Regions from separate parts of the Halomonas sp. BMC6 genome, predicted to be linked through region 2. Evidence: predicted binding sites of a transcription regulator. Region 2 holds the regulator's gene; the other holds the start of a gene.
What was found. Region 2 encodes FliA, which starts transcription of late flagellar genes. Its sites were predicted from a motif close to CTAAAGTTNNNNNNNNNNCNGCCGATA; they were not measured.
Positions count from the first base shown of each region.

Region 1: AB6K10_RS02325 (flagellin) is a predicted target of FliA. The motif match lies at 2,379-2,405, and genes of this name have one in related genera.

Region 1 covers NZ_CAXNSH010000001.1:508,717-513,654, reverse strand. The annotation lists gene ybiO (mechanosensitive channel protein) at 1-819, shown strand, start outside; gene AB6K10_RS02335 (SDR family oxidoreductase) at 875-1,627, opposite strand; gene folK (2-amino-4-hydroxy-6-hydroxymethyldihydropteridine diphosphokinase) at 1,894-2,340, shown strand; gene AB6K10_RS02325 (flagellin) at 2,450-3,271, shown strand; gene AB6K10_RS02320 (BCCT family transporter) at 3,292-4,845, opposite strand.
Region 2 covers NZ_CAXNSH010000001.1:914,008-918,945, reverse strand. The annotation lists gene AB6K10_RS04340 (OmpA family protein) at 1-649, opposite strand, end outside; gene AB6K10_RS04335 (motility protein A) at 654-1,469, opposite strand; gene AB6K10_RS04330 (RNA polymerase sigma factor FliA) at 1,509-2,210, opposite strand; gene AB6K10_RS04325 (flagellar protein FlhE) at 2,237-2,686, opposite strand; gene AB6K10_RS04320 (hypothetical protein) at 2,733-3,332, opposite strand; gene flhF (flagellar biosynthesis protein FlhF) at 3,329-4,938, opposite strand, start outside.

The DNA.
Region 1 (4,938 bases), 410 kb from region 2:
ACGCTGCTAAGCCTGTTCCGTAATGCGCTGGCGATCGCTATGGTGACCATCACCGGCATGATCGTGCTCTCGGAAATCGGCATTAACATCGGGCCGCTGATTGCCGGTGCTGGTGTGCTGGGTCTGGCGATTGGTTTTGGTGCGCAGAAGCTGGTGCAGGATGTGATCACCGGGGTGTTCATTCAGGTCGAGAACGCCATGAATACCGGCGACGTGGTGACCGTGGGTGGCATTACCGGCACGGCGGAGCGTCTGAGCATTCGTTCGGTGGGGATTCGCGACCTATCCGGTACGTACCATATCGTACCGTTCTCCAGCGTCGATACCGTCTCCAACTACATGCGTGAGTACGGCAACCATGTGGGCGAATACGGCATTGGCTATAACGAGAGCATCGACGAAGCCATCGAGCAGCTCCAGCTTGCCTTCGAAGATCTCAAGGCCAGCGACGAGCATGGCAACAAGCTGTTGGCCGACCTGACCGTGGCCGGTGTGACGGCCCTGGCGGATAGCTCGGTGAACATCCGCGTGGTGATCAAAACCACGCCGGGCGACCAGTGGGCCGTCGGCCGTGCTTACAACCGCTTGGTCAAGCTGCGCTTCGATGCGGCGGGCATCGAAATTCCGTTCCCGCATACCACGCTCTACTTTGGTGAAACCAAAGGTGGCAAGACACCGCCTGCCAACGTGCGCATTCTGGAAGCAAAAGCCGAACGGAAGCGTACCGACACGGCACCGTTGTCAGAGCGTAGCGAAGACGCGTTACAGCATGAGCCGGAGCACCATAAGCCGGACCATGACGATGTCGACGAAACCTAAGCGTTGAGATCGTGACGTGCATGAGGCCGCCTTCGGGCGGCCTCATTGCGTTGGGTCAGCGCTGGCCAGGGTAGTTCTCGGAGTGACGACCTTCCAGGTTGATCGACTCGCCGCCATCCACGAAGAGGATCTGCCCTGCGACGAACGCGTTATCCAGCAAGTAATGCAAAGCTTGTACAAGATGGGCCGGGTCACCCTGGTGATCCACAGGAATACCCTCGATACGCCACTGAATGTAGTCGCTCGTGCGTTGTGAGGCCGGTAACACCACACCCGGCGCAATACCGTTGATTCGTAGGCGTGGCGCAAACTCCAGCGCGGCCATTCGGGTCATGTCGGCCAGACTTTTCTTGGAAAGCAGGTACGCCGCATACGGGTACTGGTGGTAGGCCACTTTGTTGTCGATGATGTTGATCACCTGACCGTGTTCTACCGCATCGGCAAAATGGCGTGTGAGGAGCAGTGGGGTGAACATGTTGACCCGAAACTGGGTCTCCAGCATGGCCAGCTCGGTCTGTGCGATGGGGGCAGGTTCGTAGGCCGAGGCGCTATTTAGCAGCACGTTCAAGCCGGGAAAACGTGTTTTCGCCTGTTGAATCAGCGTTTCCAGCGAGTCGCTCAGAAAGTTGCAGGGAAGTATCTCGCATGCCCTTCCTTTGCCACGAATCACCGTGGCGACTTCTTCGGCCTCCCCTCGGGAGCTGTTGACATGCAGGGCGATATCGAAGCCCTTGTCGGCCAATGCTTCCGCAAAATGGCGGCCAAGGCGTGTGGCGCCGCCGGTAACAAGTGCCGCAGATGTTGGCATGACGAATCCCTCGCTGTGTTGTGAATGACGCGCGTTGATACCCCAGACTTTCTGCGTGAGCGCAGCGTTTGTCAATAACTTGTACAGAGCTTGAACAAAATGGCCAACGGTCTACTCTGTGGAAGCGCGGTTCGATGCTGTGCATCAGCGCTTTACATCAGCCCGTCGAACCATGACGGCGCGGTGAACGTCGCGGCTGTTGGAAAGCATCTTGTCAGCGTCTTTGTCTCGTTACTCCATCATCGGCTTTTATCTGGGATGTCGCTATGCCAACAACGTCGTCACATGCAACACCTAGCACCCGGTACCACGAGTGCGTGATTTCAGTGGGGTCCAATATTGAACCAGAGCACCACTTCGCCCAGGCGCTAGAGATATTGAGCAGTGAATGCGAACTGGTGGCTCGCTCCGAAGCCGTCCGCACGGCACCGGTCGGCTTTCAGCAGCAGCCCGATTTTCTCAATGCCGCGCTGGTGGTGCGCACCACGCTAGAGCGTGATGCCTTCAAAGCCTATTTGAAAGAGGTCGAGCACCGCCTGGGGCGAGTGCGTGGGCCGATCAAATCCGGGCCGCGAACCATGGACTTGGATATCGTGGCCTGGGACGGTGACGTCGTGGACGACGGCTACTTCCAGCATGATTACGTGCGTGGTCCAGTCGATGACGTGCTGGCGGCCAGCGGGCGCTCGCTCAGCGCAAGCCCGGCTTCGTAACTCTGTACGCGCATGCGCGATATTATTGAGGTATAGGCCTCACGCTTCGTGGTTATCGGTCGATAATGATGCTAACCACGCATGTCGCGCTCATTTCGAGGTCACGCCCGTGATCAGCCTTGCGACTAATATCACGTCGCTACTGGTGATGAACCATCTACGCAGTAGCCAGCAGGCGATGCAGACCTCCATGGAGCGTCTGTCGTCGGGGCTGCGTATTAATAGCGCCAAGGATGACCCGGCAGGTCAGGCGATTGCCAATCGCATGGGCGCACAACTTCGCGGGATGAACCAGGCGATTCGCAATACCAACGACGGCATTTCGATGGTGCAAACCGCCGAAGGCGCGTTGGACCTGATCAACGATAGCCTGCAGCGCATCCGCGAACTCAGCGTGCAGGCGCTCAACGGCACCAATTCATCAGCGGATCGGGCGTCTATCCAGTTAGAAATCGACCAACGGTTGGAAGAGATCGATCGCATTGCCGAGCAGAGCAACTTTAACGGCATTCGGCTGATCGAGAGCGATAAAACGCTCAATATTCAGGTAGGGGCCAACGCCGGGGATGTGATTGGCGTGCGCTTTTCTCCCATGGGGCGTCAGGCGCTGGGGTTGGATAATTTCAGCGTATTAGATAATGGCTCGGCCACGCCCAAACCGATGGATGTCGTGGATGAGGCCATGAAGCAGGTGGACCGCCAGCGCAGCTATTTAGGCGCGGTGCAGAACCGCTTCGAGAGCGTAATTGACGGGCTCAACACCAACATCATTAACACCTCCGCCGCACAGTCGCGTATTCAAGATGCCGACTACGCGCAAGAAATTTCCAACCTTATTCGTGCCCAACTGCTTCAGCAGGTGGGTATTGCCATGCTGACCCGGGTGAACCAACAGCCGCAGATGATTCTGCGGCTGCTGGAAGGGCTGTAGTTAGAAGCCGCCCATCACCGTTAGTCGATGATGCCCTGTTCCCGCGCCATGGCGTAGGCCGCCTGTGGGCCGTTCCATAGTGAAGGCAGCAGAATCAGCGACACCGGGATCGCGGTGATTACGATGAACTGCTGCAGCGCGCTAATTTGGCCTGCGCCCATGTACAACAGCACGGCTGCCATCAGTGCCATGGCGATTCCCCAGAAAGCGCGCATGTAAGGGCTGGGGTCATCATGGCCTGCGCCGACGACGGCGATCGCGTAGCTCATGGAGTCGCCGGTGGTGGCCACGAAAATCGTGGTGAGCAGCAGAATCGCCAGCGCCATCCAGGTGCCACCGGGCAGCGCTTGCGCCACCGTGAGGGTCGCGACGTCGAACTGGAAGTTATTGAGCGCTTCGGTCAGATCGATCACACCCGTCAACTGGTAGTAAATGCCGGAACCGCCCAGTAGCGTAAACCACACGGTGGTGGCAATCGGAGCGAGTACGGCCACCGCCAGAATCATTTCACGAATGCTGCGGCCCCGTGAAATGCGCGCCACGAAAATCGCCATCAGCGGTGCATAGCCAATAAACCAAGCGAAGAAGAACACCGTCCACCACTGCATCCACCACGCCGGGGCGGTTTCTGCGGTCATGGTGGCCATGGTGAAAAACTCGCTGACATACGCGCCCATGCTGGAAACGTAGGTGTTCACCAAAAACAGCGTGGGGCCAAACACCACAATGATGGCGCCAATGGCTAAGGCCAGCAGCACGTTGAAGCGGCTCAGCAGTTGGATGCCTTTATGCACCCCGCTCATGGAAGAGAGCACATAGATGGCCCCTAACACGGCCAGGATGATGAGCTGGCCCGTGTAGCCTTCCGGCAGGCCAAACAGCTCATGCAGGCCAAAACTCACCTGCGTGGCCAAAAAGCCGATAGGGCCTACCGTGCCCGCCACTAAGGCAATCACGCAGCAGGCATCCACTAAGCTGCCCAGCGGGCCACGCATCAGGCGTTCCCCAAAAATCGGGTAGAGCAGCGTGCGCGGCTGCAGCGGTTGGCCTTTCACGTAGTGGGCGTGGGCCAGTACCACGGCGGTGAGCGATCCCAGCACTGCCCAAGCCATAAAGCCCCAGTGCATGAACGACTGCGCCAGCGCGCCGGAGACCGCTTCAGCGGTGCCCGCCTCGGTATCAAAGGCGGGTGGGGTGACCACGAAGTGGTACACCGGCTCGCCCGCGGCAAAAAACACCCCGCCACCGGCTAACAGCGTACACAGAATGATCGAGAGCCACTTAAAGGTGCTCATTTCTGGTGCATCGAGATTGCCGATTTTGGCTTTCGCTGCCGGCGTTAACGCCACGCCAATCGCAATGAAAAACGTCAGTAGAAGCAGCAGCTGAAAATAGCTACCCAGCACCAGCGCCGTCCAGGCAAAGCCTGCGCTGATAGAGCTGGCGACCCGGTCGATGTCGTAAAACGAGAGCCCGAGGAACGCCACGATGAAGCCGATGCTGAGCACCAGCACAATAGGATCACCGAGGGAAAACCGCGAGGGCCCCTCGGTATGTTGGGGAGGTTGGTTCATGTCGAACACCTATGAATGGGAGTTGGCAGGAAAGAGCGGGGAACGCGTTAGCTTAACAAACCAAAGCGTGAGCCGACTTAACGGCGCAAGAGC
Region 2 (4,938 bases):
GCAACAGTTCAACGCGCCGGTTGGCTGCTCGCCCTTCCGAGGTAGCGTTACTTTCCATGGGTTGGGTGTCGGCGTAACCGACCGCCCGCATACGTGAAATGGCAATGCCTTGCCGTTCTAATTGGCGCACGACCGCAATGGCACGCCCTACCGACAGTTCCCAGTTTGAAGGAAACCGCGACGTCGAGATAGGCACATTATCGGTGTGGCCTTCAACGGAGATTTGACCGTCGAAGGTCTCCAGTACGGAGGAGAGCCGTTCTAACACATCTTGCCCTTGAGGCGTTAGCACATCGTTCCCGCTGGGAAACAAAAGGCTGTCATCGATGCGCAGGGTCACCCCTTCTTGACCCTGGGAGACGCTCACACCGGGTATATCCAGCCCTGCCATCTGAGGCTGCAAGCCATCATAACGGGGGTGGATACCGGTGGCGAGACTGGCCAGCGGCAGCGATGTCACGGCGTTGGCGGCACGCATGGCATCGCTGTCGTCCCCTTCGCCACCGTCCGGCGGCGTCAGGGCCAGCAGCAGAACGAACAGCGTGATGAGCAGGGTGAGGACATCCAGATAGCTGGTCAACCAGCTTTCGTCGCTCTCCCCCGCCGCAGCGGGCAGCTCCAGGGCATGCCGTGAGTCGCGGTCGAGCATGGCATTACCCTTTGAGTGCGGAGCCTACGTCGGGACGCGGTTTGACGTTGGCGTCACGGATTTCATCATGGTAGTTCGCCACGAAAGAGTTGAGCGTCTCTTCGATGAACGATGGCAGGCGACGCTTGGTGATCAGAGAAATGCCTTCTAGCACCATGTTCATGGTGATCAAACGCTCTTCGGTGCGCCGCTCTAGTTTGACCGCGATGGGCTTAAACACGAGATTGGCCAACAAAATGCCGTAGAACGTGGTCAATAGCGCCACCGCCATACGCGGGCCGATGACCTGCAGATCACCCGCATCCATCACTTCGAGCATGTTGACCAACCCCACCAGCGTACCAATCATCCCGAAGGCGGGTGCGTAGGTCGCCATGGTGCGAAAAATCTGCGCTTCGGCGTGTTCGCGGGCTTTCAAGCGGGCGATACGCCAGCGCAACATGTCGAAAATCTCATCCTCTTTGGTGTTGGCGATCACCAGTTGGATGCCGGTGCGCAGAAACGGGTTACGGGTGTGCTCGAGCTCCCGCTCTACGGCACGCACATCGCCTTTGAACCATAGCCGCGACATGGCGACCAGTTCGTTGATGTCGTCGCGCACGTACGTATTTTCACGGCGGAATACCAAGCCCACCAGACGAACCACCCGCAATACTTCCTTCAACGGATAGCTGATGAAGGTCGCCGCCAGCGTACCGGTGATCACGATGGCCAAACCCGGCAAATTGATAAAACTTTCGGGCGACTCTGCGGTAAAGAACAGCACGCTCACCAGCAGCAACATGCTGGCAAAGATACCGATCAGCGTAGATGGGTTCATCAACGGCTCCTCGCCGGTTAGGGTTAGTGAGTTCCAGGGTTAATCGTGTTCGTGCAGGCGCGCCCGCAGGCGGCTCACCGCCTGGCTGTGCAACTGGGACACCCGCGACTCGGTGACGCCCAGCACGGCACCGACCTCTTTAAGATTCATCTCTTCTTGGTAGTAGAGCGCCATCAAGAGCTTTTCACGCTCGGGCAGTGCTTCGATGGCCTCGATCAGCGTTTGCCGCTGCTGCTCGTCGAGCAGCTGGTCGAACGGCCGGTGCTGGGCATCGTCCCCGGCGGGCTCGCCGCCATCGGCGACCAGCTCTTCGAACGGCAGCAGTTGGCCGCTATTGGTGTCGTTCAACAGCTGTTGGTATTCGCTCAGCGGCATCTCCAGTTCGCGGGCAATTTCACCCTCTTCAGGAGGACGCCCCAACCGCTGCTCTAGACGACGCACTGCGTCATCCACCGCCCGCGCCGAACGGCGCACGCTGCGCGGCAGCCAATCGCGGGTGCGCAGCTCATCCATCATGGCACCGCGAATCCGCTGGCTGGCAAACGTTGCAAACGTTGCGCCCTGGGCAGCGTCGAAGCGTCCCAGCGCTTCCAACAGCCCGACCATGCCCGCCTGGATCAGATCATCTAGCTCAATACTCGCGGGCAACCTTACCTGCAGCGTTAAGGCCTGACGTCGCACCAGTGGCATGTATTGGGTTAACAGCTCACTCTGTTTGATCCTGCCTTGTGCTGTATACATCCTCGTGCCTCGCGGCTAAACGACCTTTACTGATAGTTCACTATCACCTGTAAACCCTGCACGCGTACCGGCCGCTGGCCGGGGGACAGGGCAAATCGGAAGTGCAGCGGCGCATTCGCCAGCGCACCTTCCAGCGCGGTGGTGCTGCCACGCATGCCCGACAGTGCTACACAGCGCTCTGGGTGACACAGCCACGCGTTGATAGGCTGGCTGGGAGGCGCCTCGAACCGCCACTGAACACGGGACAGGGTCGCCGCCCCCAACGGGATGCCTGCCGGTGGCGCAATCGCCTGACTGTTGCTGGTGCGGTCACTCATGGCCACCAGTACGCCTGGCACGTCGCGACTCCAGCTGCCGGGGGTCGCCGCCTGTACGTCAAGCGACAGCAGGGCAGCACTCAGCATTGCGGCGAGCGCTAACCGCCCAATGCACGACTGTACAACGTTTTTCCACACCGGTAAGGCCATCGGTCTCATACGTTGGTCCCCATGCTGCATCATTTTCACCTCGGCGGACAGCCGTTCAGCGCGCCAGCAGTAGCAGCTCGATGTCCAAGTAGTGCGCGGCGGCATCACGCAAATTCTCCAGCAGCCCTTGGCGCGGTAGGTGCGGCTCGTGGAGCGCTAGCAGACGTCGCGGGCCGCCGTGCTCCCGCACTTGGCGAAGCACCCGATACATACTGGCGAAGGCATCGGCATCGCTGCTGACCCATAGCGCCCAGCGGGCATGCGCCTTCGCCAGCGTGGCCAGCGACGGCGTGTCGGCCATGACCACCTGAATCTTCCAATCCTGGGGATCGCCTGCCCATTGGCGGCCCAACGCAGACCACTGCCCCAAGCGGCCGCGCACTTTATCCACCTGCGCGGCCCCCGTGTTCGGGAGCCCTACCACGACCAGCGGTTTTTGAGGGCGCGGTGGCGTCACCGTCGCGGGCTCGGCGGCCGAGGCGACCGTGGGTGCCATGGCGTCCTGGGTATGCACCGCGGCCTCTTCGGCAGTGACGGGCGCGGCAGGAGCCGCTGTTGCGTCCTGGGCATCTTGCGGCTCGTCCTCTGCGGCCCGCTGCTGGCGCTGCAGATCGGCCCATTTACGCAGGCCCGCCGCTTGATCTTGACCGCTCATACCAAGCCCTCACGACTGACACTGCCTAGCTGACGAATGGCATCGCGGGCCATCAATACATGCACCAAGGCGTCCAGCAGCGCGGTGTCGCGGCGTTTTCGCTGGGTACCTAGCAGACGCAGCAGATCGGCCCGTAAGGCTTGGGCCGCTTCGTCATCGGCCAGGTCCAAATGGCCCGCCACTGCGGCGGCACCGCTGGCCATGAGTAGCCGCAGCTCACTGCTCACTTCGCCGCCATCCGCTTCTTTCAACTGCTGCCAAGCCCGCTTGGTGAGCGCCGACAACCCGTCACTCTGTAACTGGGTGACCAGCAGCGATAGCACATCGCTTCCCAGTCGGGCAGGCGTCAGCCAGTAGCGGCGCACCACGCGCTTGCTGCTCTCTGGATCGCGAACCTCGCCGACCCAGGCCAGCACGGCGTTGCCAGCGGCATCTGTCGCCTCCACGTAGGCGGTCAGCAGCTGCATACCTTGCCCGCGAAACCGAATGTTCACGGCGTGAGTGAGCGTACTCTCTTGAAACAGCGTGCGCAGGGTGTAGCGCTCGCCCTGACAGTGTACGCGTTGACTCGCGGACACGGCGCTGACCCAGGTCAAGTGTTGGTCGGCGAGCCATGCCAGCGTGTCTGGCTCCGGTAGAGCGGGCAGCAAGTGGACGGCAATGTCTGTCGGGCAGTGCGCCAAGCGTGGCTGCCATCCCGCCGGTTGGCGGTGCTGTAAACGCGTTAGCGCCAGCCAAGCGCCCTGTTCGTTCAGCGCCACGTCCGGCATCGACCAGTCGCAGCCACGCTCGTTGCGTCTTGGCGACCACACGATGCCCATCGCGTCATGGGTGGCCTGCGCGCCGGTCAGCAGCGCCTCCAGGCGCTGGTCTTGCACTACGCTGGGCAACGCAGCGATGTCCCAGGCGGCCTCTAACCGATGAAAATCGACGACCCGCTGACGCAACCGCGTCAGGACCGACGACAGCCTGCGTCCTTGGCCCAGCACGTCCCGGGACCAGCGCGGCAAGCTCACCGGCGCGGACCGGTTCGCCGAAACGTTGGAAGCACGGGTAGATAGCGCTTGATCGATCAACCCAGAGGGCGTTGCCACGGCCATGTCCTCGGGCACCTGCTGGCCGTATGAGCCAAACAGCACGCGCATACCGTGACGCATCACGATATCCAGCACGGGTGCCAGCCGCCCGGCTTCGTCTTGCTTGGTGATGATGCAGTCGTCGAGTTCGGCTCCAGCGGCACGTGCCGCCTGACGATAGCGCAGCACCACTTCTTCGAGGGTCTCCGGCTGACTGGCGGCATTGAGCAGCAGCACCAGCCTGACGGTCGACTGCCCGCCCTGTAAATGCGCAATTTGCTCGATGACCCGCTGATCCCGCTGGCTCATGCCGACGGTGTCGATGATCACCCACTGCTTGCCTTGCAGCCGCCCTACCAGCTCGTCGATGGGCTGCTCGACGTCGAGGGCATACATGGGCGTATCCAGCAGCCGGGCGTAGATACGCAGCTGCTCGTGGGCACCGATCCGGAAACTGTCGGTGGTCACCAGGGCCACGGGCCGGGTACCGTGGCGCATCACAAAGCGCGCCGCCAGTTTGGCCGTGGTGG